Regions from separate parts of the Klebsiella grimontii genome, predicted to be linked through region 1. Evidence: predicted binding sites of a transcription regulator. Region 1 holds the regulator's gene; each other region holds the start of a gene.
The links. Region 1 encodes Fur, which represses iron uptake genes when iron is present. Its sites were predicted from a motif close to ATAATAATGAGAACNACTATCAA; they were not measured.
Positions count from the first base shown of each region.

Region 2: a site for Fur is predicted at 3,908-3,930, ahead of sodA (superoxide dismutase [Mn]). Genes of this name have one in related genera too.
Region 3: a site for Fur is predicted at 3,213-3,235, ahead of exbB (tol-pal system-associated acyl-CoA thioesterase). Genes of this name have one in related genera too.

Region 1 covers NZ_CP169721.1:4,000,777-4,007,618, reverse strand. Annotated here, with positions in the region: gene tcuB (tricarballylate utilization 4Fe-4S protein TcuB) at 1-423, opposite strand, end outside; gene tcuA (FAD-dependent tricarballylate dehydrogenase TcuA) at 410-1,813, opposite strand; gene tcuR (tricarballylate utilization LysR family transcriptional regulator TcuR) at 1,911-2,837, opposite strand; gene fur (ferric iron uptake transcriptional regulator) at 2,967-3,419, opposite strand; gene fldA (flavodoxin FldA) at 3,711-4,241, opposite strand; gene ybfE (LexA regulated protein) at 4,391-4,684, opposite strand; gene ybfF (esterase) at 4,818-5,591, opposite strand; gene seqA (replication initiation negative regulator SeqA) at 5,776-6,324, shown strand; gene pgm (phosphoglucomutase (alpha-D-glucose-1,6-bisphosphate-dependent)) at 6,357-6,842, shown strand, end outside.
Region 2 covers NZ_CP169721.1:5,568,671-5,575,512, reverse strand. Annotated here, with positions in the region: gene ACE3MN_RS26130 (oligogalacturonate-specific porin KdgM family protein) at 1-526, shown strand, start outside; gene ACE3MN_RS26125 (metallophosphoesterase family protein) at 556-2,643, shown strand; gene rhaT (L-rhamnose/proton symporter RhaT) at 2,679-3,713, opposite strand; gene sodA (superoxide dismutase [Mn]) at 4,005-4,625, shown strand; gene yiiM (6-hydroxyaminopurine reductase) at 4,697-5,371, shown strand; gene cpxA (envelope stress sensor histidine kinase CpxA) at 5,463-6,836, opposite strand; gene cpxR (envelope stress response regulator transcription factor CpxR) at 6,833-6,842, opposite strand, start outside.
Region 3 covers NZ_CP169721.1:739,982-746,823, forward strand. Annotated here, with positions in the region: gene ACE3MN_RS03565 (AraC family transcriptional regulator) at 135-1,034, shown strand; gene yghB (DedA family general envelope maintenance protein YghB) at 1,066-1,725, opposite strand; gene metC (cystathionine beta-lyase) at 1,858-3,045, opposite strand; gene exbB (tol-pal system-associated acyl-CoA thioesterase) at 3,297-4,028, shown strand; gene exbD (TonB system transport protein ExbD) at 4,035-4,460, shown strand; gene ACE3MN_RS03590 (TIGR00645 family protein) at 4,603-5,097, shown strand; gene yghX (YghX family hydrolase) at 5,219-6,106, shown strand; gene ACE3MN_RS03600 (DUF2623 family protein) at 6,190-6,477, shown strand; gene yghU (glutathione-dependent disulfide-bond oxidoreductase) at 6,513-6,842, opposite strand, start outside.

The DNA of each region.
Region 1 (6,842 bases):
CGGATGTAGCAGGGAGCCTTTGAGCCCCATCGCCAGCAGCAGAAAGAGGATCAACCCACCGACCAGCGCCAGCGCCGTGGTCACGCCGGCCCGACGATACAGGCTGCCGAAAGCCGCGGGCTGGGCATAATGTTGATAGGTTTCCAGCCGCACTTCCGCCATCGCCTTCGGGACATTAATGGCAAACTCATGCGGCGGCGCGTACTGGCAGGCATGCAGGCAGGCACCGCAGTTATGGCACAGGTTGGCCAGGTAGTTTATATCCGCTTTACCAAAAGCCAGGCGTTGGGTCATGGCCGGAAACACGGCGCAAAACCCTTCGCAATAGCGGCAGGCGTTACAGACCTGCATCACCCGTTCGACCTCCGCTTCGGGCTGGGTGATGATTTGCGCGTCAATGATTAGCTTTTCAAGCGACTTCATGGTGTCTCTCCTGCAGTGCCGCCCTGGCGGCTTGTTGGCCGGCAATGCGGCCGAATGTCGTCCCGATCGACATGCCCACGCCGGCGGTATAGCCTTTGCCCAGCACGTTGCCGGCCATCATTTCACCGGCAACGAACAGGCTTCGGCTGGGCTTGCCCGCAAAATGGACGGCGGCGTGTTCATTGACGTACAGCCCGAGGTAGGTGAAGGTGATCCCCGGTCGTAGGGCATAGCCGTAGTAGGGCGGCGTATCGATGGGCCGCGCCCAGTGGGTTTTCGGCGGCGTCAGGCCGGATGTCGCGCAGTTATCAAGGCGGGTATGATCGAACTGGCCGGGCGCGCAGGCGGCGTTGTAGCGGGCGATGGTTTGCGCCAGGCTTTCTGCGTCCAATCCCAGCTGGCGAGCCAGCTCTTCAATGGTATTGGCCTGGGCGCCGGGGAAAACGGGCGGCATAAAGTGGCCGATCGCTTTGCTGTCGATAATTGAGTAGCCGATTTGCCCCGGCTGGTGGGCGACCAGTCTGCCCCAGATGGCATAACGTTTGGGCCAGAAATCTTCCCCTTCGTCATAAAAGCGCCTGGCGTCACGGTTGACGACCACCCCCAGCGACACGCAGTCCACGCGCGTACAGATCCCGCCATCGTAGAGCGGCGCCCTGGCGTCAATGGCGACGCAGTGGGATTGTGAAGGATCGCCGATGATGTCAGCCCCGGCGTCAATCATAAACTTGAGCAGCACGCCCTGGTTGAAGCGGGTGCCGCGGATGAGAAAGTTATCGGCTGGCCATTCACCACGATCGTTCTGTCCCCATGCTTCACGCAGCCACTCGCGGTTAGATTCAAACCCGCCGGCGGCGAGGACGCAGGTTTTGGCGACGATCCTTTCTTCGCCCGCCAGCGCGGCGACGAATTCGCCGTTATCTAATTCGAGCGCCTGTACCGGCGTGTTGTAGCGGATCTTAACGCCCATCTGCTCCGCGCTGCGGTAATAGGCGTTGACCAGGGCTTTACCGCCGCCCATAAAAAAGGCGTTGGTGCGGGCAACGTGCAGGGCGCCGGAGAGCGGCGGCTGAAAGTTAACCCCGTGCTGGCGCATCCAGTCCCGGCATTGCGCTGAAGTGCGGATCACCAGCCGCGCCAGCGCTTCGTTGGTGTTGCCCTCGGTGACGCGCAGCAGGTCCTGCCAGTACTCTTCTTCCGGATAGCTGTCGATTAAAACATCCTGCGGAGCATCGTGCATACAGCGAAGATTCCGCGTGTGCTGAGAGTTTCCGCCTCGCCATTCCCGCGGCGCAGCCTCCAGCAGCAGCACGGACGCGCCGGCTTCCCGGGCGGTTAATGCGGCGCATAGCGCGGCATTGCCGCCGCCAATCACCAGTACATCCACCATTTTTGGCTCCATTACGCTTTGCTTGATTGTTAAATTTGTAATGGAAATGTATTCGTTTTGGCCGTAAGGACGCTATGGCGTATTGCTAAAGGGGGGTTTAGTGCGCGTAAAGGCTGGCGCCGGGCCAGCGGCCTGACTCCACGAGCTGACGCATGACTTTCGCCAGTATCACCCGCGCGGCAAGGCCCGCTGGGGTCAGTTCATCATCGGAAAGGCTGACGAGAAAGTTTGGCCGACTGAGTATCGGATTCTCGACGCCGATCACTCTCAGGGACTCGCCGTCGAGATGGGAAATCGCCGCCCCCGGCTGCAGCGTGGCGCCCAGTCCGTCGCGGACGGCGCGCATCAGCAGGGCCAGACCGTCGATTTCAGCCACCACATCGACGCTCAGGGCGTGCTCCTGGCAGATCGCCTCCAGCCTGCCGCGCAGGCCATGCCCCAGGCTTGGCATTATCAGCGGGATAGCGGCCAGTTGGCCAGGCGAGATGCTCGCTTCGGGAAGGGGGGCCAGCACGTCATGGGTGCCAATCAGAAACAGACGCTCTTCGAGAATCGGCCTGGCGCTCCAGCGCGCAAGCTTCTCCTTCTGGAACACGATAGCTAAATCAAGCTGGCGGGTGTTGATCATGCGTTCCAGATTACCGGAGAGGCTCTCGACCAAATGCAGGCGGACGTCGGCATAGCTTTCGCGCATCGCGTGAATAAAAGGTACCCCCAGTACAGAGGCGGTGCTGGGGGCCATACCGACGCTGACGTGGCCGGAAAGGCGCGCCTCGCGCGCGGCGAGAACCGCATCGTCGGCGTGGCGCAGCGCCAGCTGCGCCTGGGAGTAGAAGGCGAGACCAGCGCTGGTCGGCATTACGCCGCGCGATGTCCGCTGCAGCAGACGGATGGCGAGTTCGTTCTCCAGGCGCGCCATCTGTTGGCTCAGCGCGGAGACGCCGATATTCAGGTCAAGCGCGGCGCGGCCCATACTGCCGGTTTCAATAATGCGCACATAATAGCGTAGCTGGCGAAGCTCCATGTCGACTCTCCGTACACCTCAGGATGCACTGACAGTAAACGTATTGCAGCGCGAGAGAAAGAGGCGGCAAATTCCGGGCAAAAAAAAGCCAACCTTCAGGTTGGCTTTTGGCGGTATACGATGCGGTGATTATTTCTCTGCCGCGTCGTGGGCATGTTCATCTTCGCGGCAGTCGCCTTCCGCACAGTGTCCGTACAGGTACAGGCTGTGGTTGGTCAGACGAATACCGTGCCTTGCGGCAATTTCACGCTGGCGCGCTTCGATGGAATCATCGCTAAATTCGATCACTTTGCCGCAGTCGAGGCAAATCAGGTGATCGTGATGATGCTGCTGCGTCAGTTCAAAAACGGATTTACCGCCTTCAAAATTATGACGGGTGACGATACCGGCGTCGTCGAACTGGTTCAGTACGCGGTAGACGGTGGCCAGGCCAATCTCTTCACCCATATCAATCAGGCGTTTGTATAAGTCTTCCGCACTGACATGATGGTTATCCGGTCCTTGCAGCACTTCCAGGATTTTTAATCTCGGAAGCGTCACTTTCAGGCCAGCTTTCTTTAATGCGGTATTGTTGTCAGTCATGCGGAATCTGTCCTGTTGCTAAACGATCTACTTCCATCAGCGGAAGTAATACAGAGAATCACCCGATGTAATGCGTCTCATTATAGAACTGCCATGGTGAAATGAAAACTGCAAGCATCGGGCCTTGTATGCTGTCAAAAACGAGGCACTCGCTACAAAGTGCTTCACGCGACCCCGTTAAATCAGAGGACATTGTACAGATATGTGATTAAAAGTTAAAAACTTGTAGCTATAACTTTGATTGCTTTTATCTATCAATTCGGCGAAATCTGATGATTTCGCCGTTTAGACTCAGGCATTCTTGATTTCTTCAAGGTGCAGCTCTTCAGAAATCTGTTTTACCCATTTTTCCACGCGTTCGTTAGTCAATTCTGGCTGACGGTCTTCGTCAATGGCCAGGCCAACAAAGTGATCGTCATCGGCCAGGCCTTTAGACGCTTCAAAATGGTAGCCCGCGGTCGGCCAGTGGCCAACGATAGTTGCGCCGCGCGGTTCGATGATGTCGCGGATGGTACCCAGCGCATCGCAGAAGTATTCAGCATAGTCTTCCTGATCGCCACAGCCAAACAGCGCGACCAGTTTGCCGTTGAAATCGATCTCTTCCAGCGTCGGGAAGAAATCGTCCCAGTCGCACTGGGCTTCGCCGTAGTACCAGGTCGGAATGCCGAGCAGCAGGATATCGTGAGCTTCCAGATCCTCTTTGCTGCTTTTGGCAATGTCGTGAACATCAGCAACATCTTTACCAAGCTGCTTTTGGATCATTTTTGCAATATTTTCGGTGTTGCCGGTGTCGCTGCCAAAAAAGATGCCGATGATTGCCATGAGTAAAATAACCTCTTGAAACTTAATGATGTGGTAGTGGCGTAATGCCCGCAGATAGGGGCAATGATAGCAGAACAGAGAAGGGCGCGGAAACAGCAATCACGCCCAACTGCACACTCTGCTACATGAAAGCTTATTTTTTGAGGGTTTTAGGCTTTATCCTGGCCGCGCAGGGCCGCCAGCTGGCTCATCAGCATCTCTTCGATAAGATCGCTGCGGTTCATATTACGGGCTTCCGCCAGCTCATTAAGCGCGTCGACCGCATCGGCATTCAGCTTTAGCTCCACGCGCTTAAGACCGCGACTCTTATCGCGTTTAAGCTGATTGCGTTTGTTGATGCGCAGCTGTTCATCGCGCGAAAGCGGATTGGTTTTCGGTCTACCCGGCCGACGCTCGGTTGCGAACAAATCTAATGTCGTACGGTCCGTTTGTTCTTTTGCCATGATTCAGAGTGACTTCGGGGGAAACAAGCTATCGGGCATAGCCGACGCAGACAGCGCGCCATAATACATCAGGCGACGGGCTGCGCCAACGACCGCGGGCATTAAGCCGCGCGGTCGGGCACATTTTAGCCAGTCAGGCGGCGATAGAGGTTAAATAACGACGAATTGCGCGGATCACGGCCTCCGGTTTTTCGGCATGTACCCAGTGCCCGGCGCCGGCGATAACGTGCGCGCGCGCCTGGGGAAACTGAGCCAATAGTGCGTCGCGGTATGCGTCGGTGACGTAGGGGGAGTTACCGCCGGGGATAAACAGCGCCGGATGCGGCCAGGCCGGGACGGCTTGCCAGCCGACGATATTATCGTACTGCTCCCACAGCACCGGTACGTTAAACCGCCACTGGCCGTCCACGAAAGACTTCAGCAGAAACTGAATCACGCCCTCTTCGTTAAGGTGCTGGCGCATGACTGCCGCCGCCTGTTGACGCGTTGCGGCGCCCGCATCGGTGACGGCGTTGATGGCGGCGAAGATTTCATCATGACGGCGAACGTGATAATCCACCGGGGCGATATCAATGGCGACCAGACCCGCGATGCGCTCCGGCGCCAGCGCGCTCAGCGCCATCACCGCCTTTCCGCCCATTGAGTGACCAATAAAGGTAGCTTTCTCAATCTGTGATTCATTGAGAGTATCAAGCAGATCCTGGGCCATCGCGGAATAGGTCATTTCCGGCGAGCGCGGCGAAAGACCGTGGTTTCGCATGTCGACCTGTAAAATATCGCGATCGTGAACCAGATCGCGGGCGAGGATCCCAAGGTTATCCAGGCTGCCAAAAAGGCCGTGGACCAGGACGATAGGGGGATTATTGTGCGGATTCTGTGCAGATTGCGCTCGGCTATTTAATTTCATGGCAAAGTTCTTTTTTTCGCTCCGTCGGGTTAGGGTATTATGTTGGACATTCTGCCATCCGGCTGCAAGACCCGGAAGATTTCCGAGTTTTACCGCCATCCTGGTTTGACGCTATCCGCGGTTGGGATTTGACCCTATAATCCCGACAACTTGTATTCAGAAAAAGATATCGCACTGGATTAAGATGAAAACAATTGAAGTTGATGATGAACTCTATAGCTATATTGCCAGCCACACCAAGCATATTGGCGAGAGCGCATCCGACATTTTACGGCGTATGTTGAAGTTTTCCGCCGTTTCCCAGCCTGTCGCGCCGGTAGCGAAAGCCGCTCCGGCCCCTGCGCCAACGCCTGTCGCTGAAGTGAAGCCCGCTAATCCTCTGAAGGATAAAGTCCGCGCGATGCGTGAGCTGCTGTTATCTGATGAGTACGCTGATCAAAAGCGCGCGGTAAACCGTTTCATGCTGGTTCTGACTACCCTCTACTCCTTAGACAGCAAAGCGTTCGCGGAGGCGACCGAGTCCCTCCACGGCCGCACTCGCGTTTATTTCGCTGAGGATGAGCGCACGCTGCAGAAAAACGGTAATCAGACGAAACCTAAGCAGGTTCCGGGCACGCCGTGGTGGGTCATTACAAATACCAATACCGGTCGCAAATGCAGCATGATCGAACATATCATGCAGTCTATGCAGTTCCCTGCGGAATTGATCGAAAAGGTTTGCGGTACGATCTAGTTAATTAACTTTTGCACCAGAAGGATCAGGCAATGGCAATCGATAAGCGCGCGGGTCAACCTGCGCAACAGAGTGATTTGATTAACGTCGCCCAGCTGACTGCCCAGTACTATGTGCTGAAGCCGGAAGTCGGCAACGCGGAACATGCGGTGAAGTTTGGCACCTCCGGTCACCGCGGCAGCGCGGCGCGCCACAACTTCAACGAGCAGCATATTCTGGCGATTGCTCAGGCAATTGCGGAAGACCGCGCGAAGAACGGGATCACCGGCCCATGCTACGTCGGGAAGGACACTCATGCACTCTCCGAACCGGCCTTCATTTCCGTACTGGAAGTGCTGGCGGCGAACGGCGTTGACGTCATCGTTCAGGAAAACAACGGTTTCACCCCGACGCCGGCGATTTCTAATGCGATTCTGGTGCATAACAAAAAGGGCGGTCCGCTGGCTGACGGTATTGTGATCACGCCGTCCCACAACCCGCCGGAAGACGGTGGTATCAAGTACAATCCGCCAAACGGC
Region 2 (6,842 bases), 1.6 Mb from region 1:
GGGCGGCTTCTGGGATAATCTCTCCTCAAAAGGGAACGAATTTGAACTTGGCTACAAATATAAGCTACTGGACAATCTCTCCATTACTCCCTCGTTTGCGCTGGATTCGGGGGAACGCGATACGGCATACAAGTTTAGTGTGAAGAGCGTCTATAACTGGACCGATGCTTTCTCCAGCGGAGTTCGGCTGCGCTACGCTGTTCGCGACTATGAACGAGAGTATGATCCCGATAGAGCCAGCCAGCACTACTGGCAGGCAAACTTCTATCTAGGCTACCGGATTTATGACGTCTCTTTTGATTACGATTTTGAATATAAATTCGATACCGACTATCCAGCCTTACGCGGAAAAGAAAAAGATTATGTGCATAATGTGACGGTGGCCTGGAGAGGAAACAAAACCTGGGTGCCTTACGTCGAATTAGGGTATGTTTCATATGATGATGGTTCATATGTAAAAGATGGCAAAACTTATCGTGATGCCTGGGAGATGCGTTATCGCGTAGGTATTACCTACAACTTCTAATTATTTTTATCTAAAAATAAGGAGATGCAATGAGAGTAATTTCCATTGCTGGAGTAGCGGCGTTTTTTCTCTGTACGCACGCGGCTATGGCTACAGAAAATTATCAATACCGTGTCGCATTTATGCCGGATATCCATTTTCATAACGTGTACGGCGAATTTCAGGACGGCGCATTTAGCGGGCTGAAGAATAGCAAGAGCGGGCAGAATGCGATGATTCGCACCATGTATGCGCAGCTTACGTCAACGCGATTATTTAATGAAAACTACTTTGCCCTGCGCGCGGCGCTGGATGACGCCGGGAAAAAGGGGATAAAACTGATCGCGCTGCCCGGAGACTTTAGCGACGATGGACAGTCTGTGCATATTCGCGGACTGGTGACCCTGCTGAAGGAGTATGAGCAAAAATATGCCATGCGATTCTTTGCAACGCCGGGTAATCACGACCCGAACCGACCCTTTGATTTACCTGATGGGGAAGAGGATTTCTTAGGGCAGGGAGGGAAAACGCAGCGGATTTTTAGTTTTGGCGCCAAAGAGTGTACAGGCTATCAGGGGAAAACCGCACTTATTCCAACAGGTGCGGAATTGCCGACTATCTGTAGCGAGGAGATGGTAAGCCGCGGCTATGAGTACATTATGCAAATGATGGCGCCGTTCGGTATCGATCCGCAGCCTGAAGATATCTATTGGGAAACGCCTTACTCATCCTATGGGCAGCAGGATTACACGTTTGACAAAGCCAAACAGGCCAGCGACTTCCGCCAGCGGCAGTATGAGATTTGCGCCCAGGGAACCGGCGGTGCATATCGGCAACCGGATTATGGCCCCTGTTTTACTGTCGCTGATAGCAGCTATCTCGTTGAGCCGATACCGGGTCTATGGCTGTTGGCCGTTGATGCGAATGTCTACGTGCCGCGCGAGGATGCGGATCTGACGAATCCGCAGTCTGCTAAAAACTTCGCGGGTTCAGGTGACGCAGGCTACAACAAAATGCTCACTCACAAGCAGCAGGTGGTGGCGTGGATGACGTCCGTTGCCATGCGGGCAAAAGAGCAGAAAAAGACGCTGATCACCTTTAGCCACTTCCCGATGGTCGAATTCGATAACGGTGCTGCTGGCGATCTGGAGTCCATCTTTGGCGAAGGTAAATTTCAGTTGAAGAGGGCCCCGAAAGAGGATACCAGTCATGCGTTAGCGAAGACGGGTATTGGCGTACACGTAGGCGGACATATGCACTTTAACGATACCGGCGTGCGTAAATATCCTGACGGTAGCCTGCTATTTAATATTCAGGCGCCTTCCATGGCGGCCTACGTTCCGGCGTATAAAATCCTCAATTTCTCTAATCGGAGCGAGATTGATGTTCAGACCGTTATCCTGGACAGCGTGCCGCGCTTTAATGAGCTTTTTGAACACTACCAGCAAGAGTGGGAGCATCTGAAAGCCACAGGTTCTCCGCACCTCTGGAACAAAGCGGTGCTAAGCGCGAAGGATTATTATGACTTTACCAATTGGCATATCACCGAACTTACCCGGCTGCGTTTTATTCCCGAAGAGTGGCCATGTGAAATTCGTCAGATGCTTTTTAGCCTGAACGGTGCGGAAATGTTGACGCTGAGTCAGTTGAGCAGCCATACCTCTTACCATGATGTTCTGACCGTCCCGATGAGCAGCGATCGTGCCGTTTGCGCTAAAGGAGATGCACCGCCTGTTAGGGCTATCGGGCAAATTTATCTGCAAAAGAATGCCGCAGCATGGCAGCTTGCGCAGCAAAAAGCCCAGGCTTTGGCCCAGGATGCTGGTATGACGCTGGATCAGTTCGCCTCATGGAATGGCTTTGATTTGGCAGTGGATTTTTATCGTCTGCGCAATGCCGATGAGCTGGCGCTGCGCGATATTTCCGCACAACGCTTACGCGAATATCAGCTGTTGACTCGCACCCTGGCGCAGTCGTTACCTGCTGAGGCCTCGGCGCTGACGGCGGATAGCGGCTTCGAAGCCATCTTCCGCCTGCGCTTTGGCAGCATTTTTAGCGTGATAGATAAATATCTGCGGGGTAACCCCTCACGAAATTTCCATCTGAATAGCGAAACGGGTGAAATCTCCGCGCGTTAAAACCCTGCCCCTGCCCGATACGGCAGGGGCGTAAATTAGTTTGCCATCCCCAGGCCAACGATATTGGCGGCGATGATAATTACCACACAGCCGAGGCTGAGGACGCCCACCGGACGACGACCGGCGTTGTTCCACTCTTTCAGGATCAGACCCACCAGGCCGCCGCACAGGACGTAGAAGCTCATATGCAGCATCCAGCTCATGTAGTCGTACTGCGCCGGAATGCTGGCGTGTCCCCAGGCGTAGAAGAAGAACTGGAGATACCACATCAGGCCGCCTAACGCCGAAAGCAGGATATTGCTGATGATGAGCGGTTTTGCCAGCGAGAAGTCGGCTTTTATCGACAGGTTTTTCACTTTTGCCAGACGAATAAAGCAGAAGCCGAGGTTAACCAGCGCGCCGCCGCCCATGATCACCACATAGCTTGGCAGCGCGGTGTAAAGCGGGTCGACGCCGAGCGCGGCGGCGGCTTCATGCATTGGCTTGGCGGCGTTCATGGCGAACGACATACCGGCTGAGAAGATGCCGCACATTACCGCCAGAAGCAGCCCTTTTTTCAGGTTGAAGTCTTCAGCTTTGATGCCCATTTTGCGCTCTTTCAGCTGGCCTGCGCGGGTGACAATACCGACGCCAATCACCGCAACCAGCACGCCAAGCAGCGTCATCTGGCCGCCTTTAGTGTTAATCAAGACATCAAACTGACCGTTGAGAATGGGCGTCATCAGGGTACCGACAATCAGCGTAATACCAATGGCGATGCCGATCCCCATCGACATGCCGAGGTAGCGCATCGTCAGGCCATAGTTAATATTACCGATACCCCACATGGCGCCGAACAGGAAGACGGGCAGAAGCGTGGAGGCGTCAAAAGAGCCGTAATAGGACCAGAAGTCGGGCAGCAGCATGGCGCTGATGGCCCAGGGGAGGATCAGCCAAGAGACAATACCGCCGATAGACCACATGGTTTCCCAGGACCAATGTTTAACTTTCTTGAACGGGGCATAGAAACAGGCTGCACTGGCCGCACCTATCAAATGCCAAAAAATACCCATCGTAATCGCGTGATTCATTGATTTTATCCTCATCTATTTTTTATCGGATAAATCTTCTTCCGACCCGATGAGTGTAAAAATCGGTCAGTTTTTCCGCCTTTAAGCTGTTGCCACCGGAAGCCTGAACCTGGCAACCAAAAACTTAATTAGTTGTTCTGTATCACAAAATGACATCTATCACCCCTTGTTATAACCTTATTAAAAATACGGCATTGATAAGCGTTTTCAATATCATTTAATTAACTATAATGAACCAACTGCTTACGCGGCATTAACACTTTCCGCCGCTCGACAATAATGGAGATGATTATGAGTTACACACTGCCTGCCCTGCCGTACGCTTATGACGCCCTGGAACCGCATTTTGACAAGCAGACGATGGAAATCCATCACACTAAACACCACCAGACCTACGTGAACAACGCCAACGCGGCGCTGGAAAGCCTGCCTGAATTCGCGAGCCTGTCCGCAGAAGAGCTGATTACCAAACTGGATCAGCTGCCAGCAGACAAAAAAACCGTTCTGCGTAACAACGCCGGCGGCCACGCTAACCACAGCCTGTTCTGGAAAGGCCTGAAAACCGGTACCACTCTGCAGGGCGACCTGAAAGCGGCTATCGAACGCGATTTCGGTTCCGTTGACAACTTCAAAGCGGAATTTGAAAAAGCGGCGGCGACCCGTTTCGGCTCCGGCTGGGCGTGGCTGGTGCTGAAAGGCGACAAGCTGGCGGTGGTTTCTACCGCTAACCAGGACTCCCCGCTGATGGGTGAAGCTATCTCCGGCGCTTCCGGCTTCCCGATTATCGGCCTGGACGTGTGGGAACACGCTTACTACCTGAAATTCCAGAACCGTCGCCCGGACTACATCAAAGCGTTCTGGGACGTGGTGAACTGGGACGAAGCCGCAGCGCGTTTTGCCGCCAAAAAATAAGGTTGCATTGTGCTGAGCGAGAAGCGAGTCTGATGACTCGCTTTTTTTATATCCGCAGCAAAGGAGCAGCGATGCACTATCCGGTGAATGTCTTTGTGGGCAAGGTAAGGGATTACGACGGCAGCCGTCCAAGCGCCATCGGGAAAGTCCAGGTCGATGGTGAACTGACCCTCGGCGATTTGGGGCTGGAGGGCGATGAGCAGGCCGAGAAGAAAATTCACGGCGGACCGGACCGCGCGCTGTGCCACTATCCCCGAGAACACTACGCCCATTGGGTGCTTGAACTGCCGCAGCAGGCGGATCTTTTCTGCGCCCCGGCGTTTGGCGAGAATCTCTCGACCGAAGGGCTGACGGAAAAAAACGTCTACATCGGCGATATCTTCCGCTGGGGAGAGGCGCTGATCCAGGTGACGCAGCCGCGCTCTCCGTGCTTCAAGCTCAACTATCATTTTGCCGTCAGCGATATGGCCCAGCTTATGCAGAACAGCGGCAAAACCGGCTGGCTGTATCGGGTGGTGGCGGGCGGGCAGGTCTCCAGCGATGCGCCGCTGGCGCTGGTATCCCGGCTTAGCGACGTCAGCGTTCACGAAGCGGGGGCTATCGCCTGGCAGATGCCGTTTGATGATGACCAGTACCGCCGTTTACTTTCCGCGGCGGGGCTGTCGGTAAGCTGGAGCAGAACGATGCAGAAGCGGCGTTTAAGCGGGCAGATCGAGAATAATTCGCGGAGATTGTGGGGAAAGTAGCGCTTCCGTGCGCGTTCCCGGATGGCGGCGCGTTGCGCCTTATCCGGGCTACCCGTTTCGAATCCGGCCTGGCGAAGCGCAGGCCGGGGGATCAGGTGCGCTTGTACAGCGGCAGCCAGAGGGTTAAACGCAGACCGCCCAGCGGGCTGTCGTCGGCTTTTACCCAACCGCGGTGCTGTTGAATCGCCGCTTCGACAATCGCCAGACCCAGGCCGGTACCGCCAGACTCGCGATCGCGCGCCTCATCGGTACGGTAGAACGGACGGAAAATCTGCTCGCGATCCTCAGGACTCACGCCCGGCCCGTCATCATCGACGTTAACCGTAATCCCGTCTTTATCCACCGAGAAGCTCACTGAAATTTTGGTATGCGAGTAGCGCAGCGCGTTGCGCACGATATTCTCCAGCGCGCTTTCCAGCGCATTGGGGTTACCGTACAGCGGCCAGGGTCCCGGCGGATACTCGACGGTGAACGATTTCCCCATCTGTTCGGCTTCAAAGGCGGCGTTATCCAGCACCTCGCCCCACAGCTGGTTGGCTTTCACCGTTTCGCTGACCAGCGCGGTTTTGGCCTGATTGCGCGACATCACCAGCAGGTCGTTGATCATGCTATCGAGCCGATGCGCTTCCATCTCAATACGCTCCAGCTCTTTACTTTCCCCGCTGCGGCGGCGCAGAAGGGCGGTGCCTAACTGCAGGCGGGTCAGCGGCGTGCGCAGCTCGTGGGAGATATCGGACAGCAGACGATGCTGGCTGGACATCATGCGCTCCAGCGCGGTCACCATCTGGTTAAAACTGGTCCCGGCGGCTAAAAATTCCTGCGGACCGGCTTCCAGCTCCGGATGCTGACGCAGGTTGCCCTGGGCGACTTCATCGGCGGCATTTTTCAGCTTACGCGCCGGTTTCGCCAGGCTCCACGCCAGCCACAGCAGCAGCGGGGCGCTGACTAACATGGTGACGATCAGCAGCAGTAACGGCCGGTCGAACAGCAGATTGATGAAGTCAGATTGCGACGTGTTGGCAGGGCGAATCAGATAGAGCTGGTAGTTATCTTCTCCATCCCTGACGGAAAAAGGCCCGACCATTTCCAGACGACCATAGCGCTTTTTCTGCGGATGGTCGGCGTTATCCGCCTGGCCGATAAAGTTGCGGATAATCTGCATTTCGTTGCGTTCGGCACCGATAACGCGACCTTCGCTGGTAACCAGCAGCAAACGCTGGCCCGGCGGAGCCCACTTATCGATGGCGCGAAACAGACGACGCCACCACATCAGGTCGTTTGGCGGATCGTTCGCCAGTTCGGCCTCGACGTGTTGTTCAATCATGATGCCCTGACGTTGCTCGCTCTCCAGCAGCTCGGTCATCTGGCGCGAGTCCAGCTTGGGCAGCATCAGAACCAGCATCAACACCAGCGCCAGCGTGAGCCAGAAAATAGCGAAGATGCGTGCGGTTAAACTTCCAATCATGAAGCC
Region 3 (6,842 bases), 2.5 Mb from region 1:
ATTGTGTTCCCGTCGCCCGTTCCCCTCAATGCACATTCCTGCCGTTGTCTTGCCCATTTCTCCTTGGGGCTGGAGAAATGCGCCGCAAGTGCGCACAATACGGAGGTATAAAAACGTTCGCAGAGGCCCGAAAAATGAACCGCGCTGAGATATGCCAGCTATTAACGCATAAAGTTAATCAGCTGAAAGATAAAGAAGAAATGCTTAATGGTCTGCTGCCGGATATTCGCCTGCTGTACGGTACCCAGCCGGGGACGCGGACGCCGGTCATGTATCAGCCGGGGATCGTTTTTCTCTTTTCCGGGCATAAAATTGGCTACATTAATGAGCGTACCTTTCGCTATGACACCAATGAGTATCTGCTGCTGACGGTACCGCTACCGTTTGAATGCGAAACCTTCGCCACCCCGGAAGTGCCGCTGGCGGGGATTCGGCTGAACGTCGATATTCTGCAGCTGCAAGAGCTGCTGATGGATATCGGTGAAGATGAGCAGTTTCAGCCGTCCATGGCGTCGAGCGGGATCAACTCCGCGGTGCTGTCCGAAGAGATTCTGTGCGCGGCGGAGCGCCTGCTGGATGTGATGGAGCGCCCGCTGGACGCGCGCATTCTGGGCAAACAGATTATCCGCGAAATCCTTTATCACGTGCTGACCGGGCCGTGCGGTGGGGCGCTGCTGGCGCTGGTCAGCCGGCAGACCCACTTCAGCCTGATCAGCCGCGTGCTGAAGCGTATTGAAAGCCAGTACACGGAAAACCTCAGCGTCGATCAGCTGGCGGCGGAAGCCAATATGAGCGTCTCGGCGTTCCATCATAACTTTAAATCGGTCACCAGCACCTCCCCGCTGCAGTATCTGAAAACCTACCGTCTGCACAAAGCGCGCATGCTGATGATCCACGATGGTATGAAGGCCAGCGCGGCGGCGATGCGGGTAGGGTATGAAAGCGCGTCGCAGTTCAGCCGCGAGTTTAAGCGTTATTTCGGCATGACGCCGGGGGAAGATGCGGCGCGAATCAGAACGATTCAGGGGATGTGAGGGCGGCGAATCCGCGCCGCCCTGGAAACGCTCAGGCGTTACAGTATTTCTTTTTAATCACCACGATAACCGTACCGAGCAGCCCGGCGATCAGCAGCGCGATAGGCAAAATCATCAGGCAGGTCATGACCTGATCTTCATGACGCTTAACGAAGGGAATCATGCTCAGCGCATAGCCCAGGCCGGTAACCACGCCAACCCACAGCAGCGCGCTCAGCCAGTTGAAGAACTGGAAGCGGCGGTTTGGCAGCCCGGAAATGCCCGCCATGGTGGGCAGCAGGGTGCGAACAAACGCCAGAAAACGCCCGGCCAGCAGCGCCAGCAGGCCGTGTTTGTCAAACATGCAGGTTGCCCGCTGATGGTACTTATGCGGCAGATGCCCAAGCCAGCGCTTAACCGTGACGGTGTTACCCAGCCAGCGCCCCTGGATATAGCTCAGCCAGCAGCCGAGGCTGGCCGCGGCGGTTAAAATGGCGACCGTGGGTACAAAGTCCATTACGCCTTTGGCGATCAGCGCCCCGGCGAGCAGCAGCAGGCTATCGCCCGGTAAAAATGAGGCGGGCAGCAGACCGTTTTCCAGAAACAGGGTTGCGAACATGACCAGATATACAACGCCCACAACGTGGGGGTTTGCCAACGCGGCAAAATCATGCTGCCACAGCGCGGCGACAATTTCTTGAATGACAACCATGGACTTTCCTAAGTGGTACCGTGTTTTTTGTCTAGTGTACTCCTGAAGAGGCTCGGGCACCTTGATCCCGGGCGCAACTAAAGCGGCCGTTTTTCTAAAAAACGTCCGCTATTGTTGCCACTGAGTGTCACTTTACACGATACGCGCGAAGCCCGCCGCTAAATCATCCTGCAGATCGGTAACATTTTCTAACCCGATATGCAGGCGGATCAGCGTGCCGCTGAAATCAACTTCAGCATCAGGTCGGATTGCGGCAATGTGTTCCGGCTGATTGGCTAAAATCAGCGATTCAAAGCCGCCCCAGGAGTAGGCCATGCTGAACAAGCTGAAGTGGTCCAGATAAGCGGACAATTCGGCGTCGGTCAGGCGTTTATTGAGCACGAAAGAGAACAGGCCGCTGCTGCCGGTGAAGTCGCGCTGCCAGAACTCATGGCCTTTGCTGCCGGGCAGAGCGGGGTGGTTCACGCGGGCCACCTGCGGATGCTGCGCCAGCCATTCGGCAATCTGCAGGCTGCTTTCATGGTGCTGACGCAGGCGCACCGCCAGGGTGCGCAGACCGCGGCTGGTCATATAGGCGGTATCGGCATCCACCATTTGCCCCATCAGATAGGCGTTTTCGCGCAGCTGCGCCCAGCAGCGCTCATTGGACACGGCGGTACCGACCATGGCGTCGGAATGGCCGATCAGGTATTTGGTGCCGGCCTGAATGGAGATATCGATACCAAACTCCAGCGCTTTGAACAGCACCCCCGCCGCCCAGGTGTTGTCGATCATAATGATGGCTTCTGGAGCGACGCGGCGCACCGCTGCAACGATCGCCGGAACATCATGAACTTCCATGGTGATGGAACCGGGGGATTCGAGGAACACCACGCGGGTGTTCGGCTGTACCAGACGGGCGATATCGCCGCCGATGAGCGGGTCGAACCAGCCGGTGGTGACGCCGAGTTTGGCGAGGATTTTGGTGCAGAAATCCTGGGTAGGTTCATAGGCGGTGTTGGTCACCAGAATATGGTCGCCCTGCTCGACAAACGCCAGAATGGTATTGGCGACCGCCGCCGCGCCGCAGGGAAAGAGCGCGCAGCCGGCGCCGCCTTCCAGCTCGCACATCGCTTCCTGGAGAGAAAAGTGGGTCAGCGTCCCGCGACGCCCGTAGAACAGCTCGCCTTTGGCGCGGTTGCGGGTGGCGTGTTTTTTCGCTTCGACGGTGTCGAAAACCAGCGATGAGGCGCGCTGAATGACGCTGTTTACCGAGCCCTGGGTGTATTTTTTGCTGCGCCCGGCATGAACCAGCGCAGTATCAAGATGTTTATCAGCCATGTTCAGATAACCTGTTTTTATACGTCTGGACGTCTAAACTAACATGAATACCCGTTGATGTACCGGGTCGCGGCGGATACAGGTAAAAATTTTACCAACGGCGGGGTCAGCAACTTTTTTACTGCGTAAGCGCAAGGAAAATAATCGTGATTTACTGCACAGTGTAAATACTAATGAGAACCACTATCAATTCGATGCCGTTTTGATATTATTGTGCGCAGTTTTTGTGATTTACGTCCTGGAGATACAGTGTGGGTAATAATTTGATGCAGGCGGATCTCTCCGTTTGGGGTATGTATCATCATGCCGATATTGTCGTTAAGGTAGTGATGATCGGCCTGATTCTGGCGTCGGTGGTCACATGGGCTATCTTTTTCGGCAAAGGCGCAGAGATCCTGGCCAGCAAGCGTCGCCTCAAGCGTGAACAGCAGCTGGTTGCCGAAGCACGCTCTCTCGACCAGGCCAGCGATATCGCTAACGCGTTCGAGGCGAAAAGCCTGACTTCCCAACTGATCAACGAAGCGCAGAACGAGCTGGAGCTGTCCGCAGGTTCTGAAGATAACGAAGGCATTAAAGAGCGTACCGGTTTTCGACTGGAGCGTCGCGTGGCGGCGGTGGGTCGTTACATGGGGCGCGGCAACGGTTATCTGGCGACCATCGGCGCGATTTCCCCGTTCGTCGGTTTGTTTGGTACCGTCTGGGGCATCATGAACAGCTTTATCGGTATTGCCCAGACCCAGACCACCAACCTGGCGGTCGTGGCGCCAGGCATCGCGGAAGCGCTGCTGGCTACGGCAATTGGCCTGTTCGCTGCGATTCCGGCGGTGGTCATCTACAACATTTTCGCCCGTATGATTGCCAGCTACAAAGCTTCACTTGGCGATGTCGCCGCCCAGGTTCTGCTGCTGCAAAGCCGTGACCTGGACCTGAGCGCCAGCGGCGTTAAGCCAGTGCGTACCGCCCAGAAACTCCGCGTAGGTTGATGCTTTATGGCCATGCATTTTAACGAAAACCTCGATGATAACGGTGAAATGCACGACATCAACGTGACGCCGTTTATCGACGTCATGCTGGTGCTGCTGATCATCTTTATGGTGGCGGCGCCGCTGGCCACCGTAGACGTGAAGGTGAATCTTCCGGCTTCTTCCAGCCAGCCGCAGCCGCGCCCGGAAAAACCGATCTACCTGTCGGTGAAGGCGGACAAAACCATGTTCCTCGGTAATGACCCCATCACCGAAGAGAGCATGATTGCGTCCCTGGATGCCCTGACCGAAGGCAAGAAAGATACCACCGTCTTCTTCCGCGCGGATAAAACCGTGGACTACGAGACGATGATGAAGGTCATGGATACTCTGCACCAGGCGGGCTATCTGAAGATTGGCCTGGTGGGCGAAGAGACCGTCAAAGCCAAGTAACCCCTTACCGACTCATCTCCCAGGCTGGCCTTGCGCCAGCCTTTTTTATCTCCTCGAATCGCTCTCCTGTTGGACGACTGTTGCTATAACGTTACCCTGTTGCGGTATAATGGCGGTCGTTTATGTTAACTGACAGGATCTTATGGAACGCTTTCTGGAAAATGCTATGTACGCCTCGCGCTGGCTGCTGGCGCCGGTTTATTTTGGCCTTTCGCTCGGTTTGATTGCGCTGACGATCAAATTTTTTCAGGAGATCTTCCACATACTGCCGCATATTTTCAGCGTCAGTGAGTCGGATATGATTCTGACCCTGCTGTCGCTGGTGGATATGACCCTGGTGGGCGGTCTGCTGGTGATGGTGATGTTCTCCGGCTATGAAAATTTTGTTTCGCAGCTGGATATCAACGAAGGTAAGGAGAAGCTCAGCTGGCTGGGCAAAATGGACGCCACTTCGCTGAAAAATAAGGTGGCCGCCTCCATCGTGGCGATCTCCTCTATTCACCTGCTGCGGGTGTTTATGGATGCGAAAAACGTCCCGGACAATAAGCTGATGTGGTACGTCATCATCCACCTGACCTTTGTGCTGTCAGCCTTTGTGATGGGCTACCTCGATCGTCTGACCAAAGTGAAACACTGATCCCTTCTCTCCCGGCGGCGTTGGCCGCTGGGCTTTTTACTCCCCGTTTCTGCTTTTCTGCGCTGGCGTATGTCGGGGCTTCTGCTTTGCTTAAAGGGCGCTTAACAACGGAGGCAGGGTGATGACGCGATTAACGGCCAAAGATTTCCCGCAGCAGCTGCTCGAATACTATGACTACTACGCCCACGGCAAAATCAGCAAACGCGAGTTTCTCCAGCTGGCGGGGAAGTATACCGTCGGCGGGATGACCGCGCTGGCGCTGTTTAATCTGCTGAAGCCCGACTATGCTCTGGCAGAGCAGGTACCGTTCACCGACCCGGATATCCGCCCGGAGTATATTCATTATCCCTCTCCTGACGGCCACGGCGAAGTGCGGGCTTATCAGGTGATGCCGGCGAAAATAGCCGACAAAGCGCCTGCCGTGGTGGTGGTTCATGAGAACCGCGGCCTGAATCCCTATATTGAAGACGTTGCCCGGCGGGTGGCGAAAGCGGGCTATATCGCGCTGGCGCCGGATGGCCTGAGCTCCGTCGGCGGCTATCCGGGGAATGATGATGAAGGCCGCGCGCTGCAGCAGAAAGTCGATCCCGTGAAGCTGATGAATGATTTCTTTGCGGCGGTCGCGTTTATGGCGAAGCATCCGCAGGCGACGGGGAAGGTCGGTATCACCGGTTTTTGCTACGGCGGCGGCGTCAGCAACGCGGCGGCGGTGGCTATCCCTGAGCTGGCCTGCGCGGTGCCGTTTTACGGCCGCCAGCCGCCATTGAAGGAGGTCGATAAAATTAAAGCGCCGCTGCTGCTGCACTATGCCGGCCTCGATAGCGGCATTAATGAAGGCTGGCCCGCCTATGAACAGGCGCTGAAGGCGCATAATAAAGTTTACGAGGCCTATCTCTATCAGGGCGTGAATCACGGCTTTCATAATGATTCCACGCCGCGCTACGATCGGGCTGCGGCTGACCTGGCCTGGCAACGCACGCTGGCATGGTTTGAACGGTATTTACGTTAGCGAACTCGTCAGAAATAGCGCTACCGCTCGCTTAAAAAAACGCTATATAATTTAATATATAGCGATTGGGTGGGGAGGGCGCGATGGAAAATCATTTTGGTAAAGGCTTAATGGCGGGGCTACAGGCATCCTATGCTGATACCGCTACGCATGCGGCGAACTTTTGCGCCGACTATAAACGCGGGTTTGTGCTTGGCTACTCGCACCGCATGTTTGAAAAAACCGGCGATCGCCAGCTTAGCGCCTGGGAAGCGGGGATCCTCACCCGTCGCTACGGTCTGGAAAGAGATTGGGTGATGGACTTCTTTAAAGAGGGAAATTCGTCTACCGCGCAGCGCTACTTTATGGCGGGCTATCGGCTGGAAAGCTAAAAACCGGAGGTGGGCGCCTCCGGTGGGCCAGAGCGTTACGCCTGGCGCTTATCTTCGGTTTGCGTGTCGAAGTCGCTGGCGTCATGGCGCTCGTGAAGCTGCTCGTTGAGCGGGCCAGAGGTGCGGTTAACCATACGTCCGCGCTGAACGGCCGGACGGTTGCCGACGTCCTGCGCCCAGCGCAGCACGTTTTTATAGCTACCGGCATCAAGGAACTCGGCGGCGTTGTAAACGTTCCCCAGCACCACGTTGCCGTACCACGGCCAGATAGCCATGTCGGCGATGGTGTACTCCTCTCCTGCCACAAAACGGCCGCGGGCAAGCTGCTTGTCGAGCACGTCAAGCTGGCGTTTGGCTTCCATCGT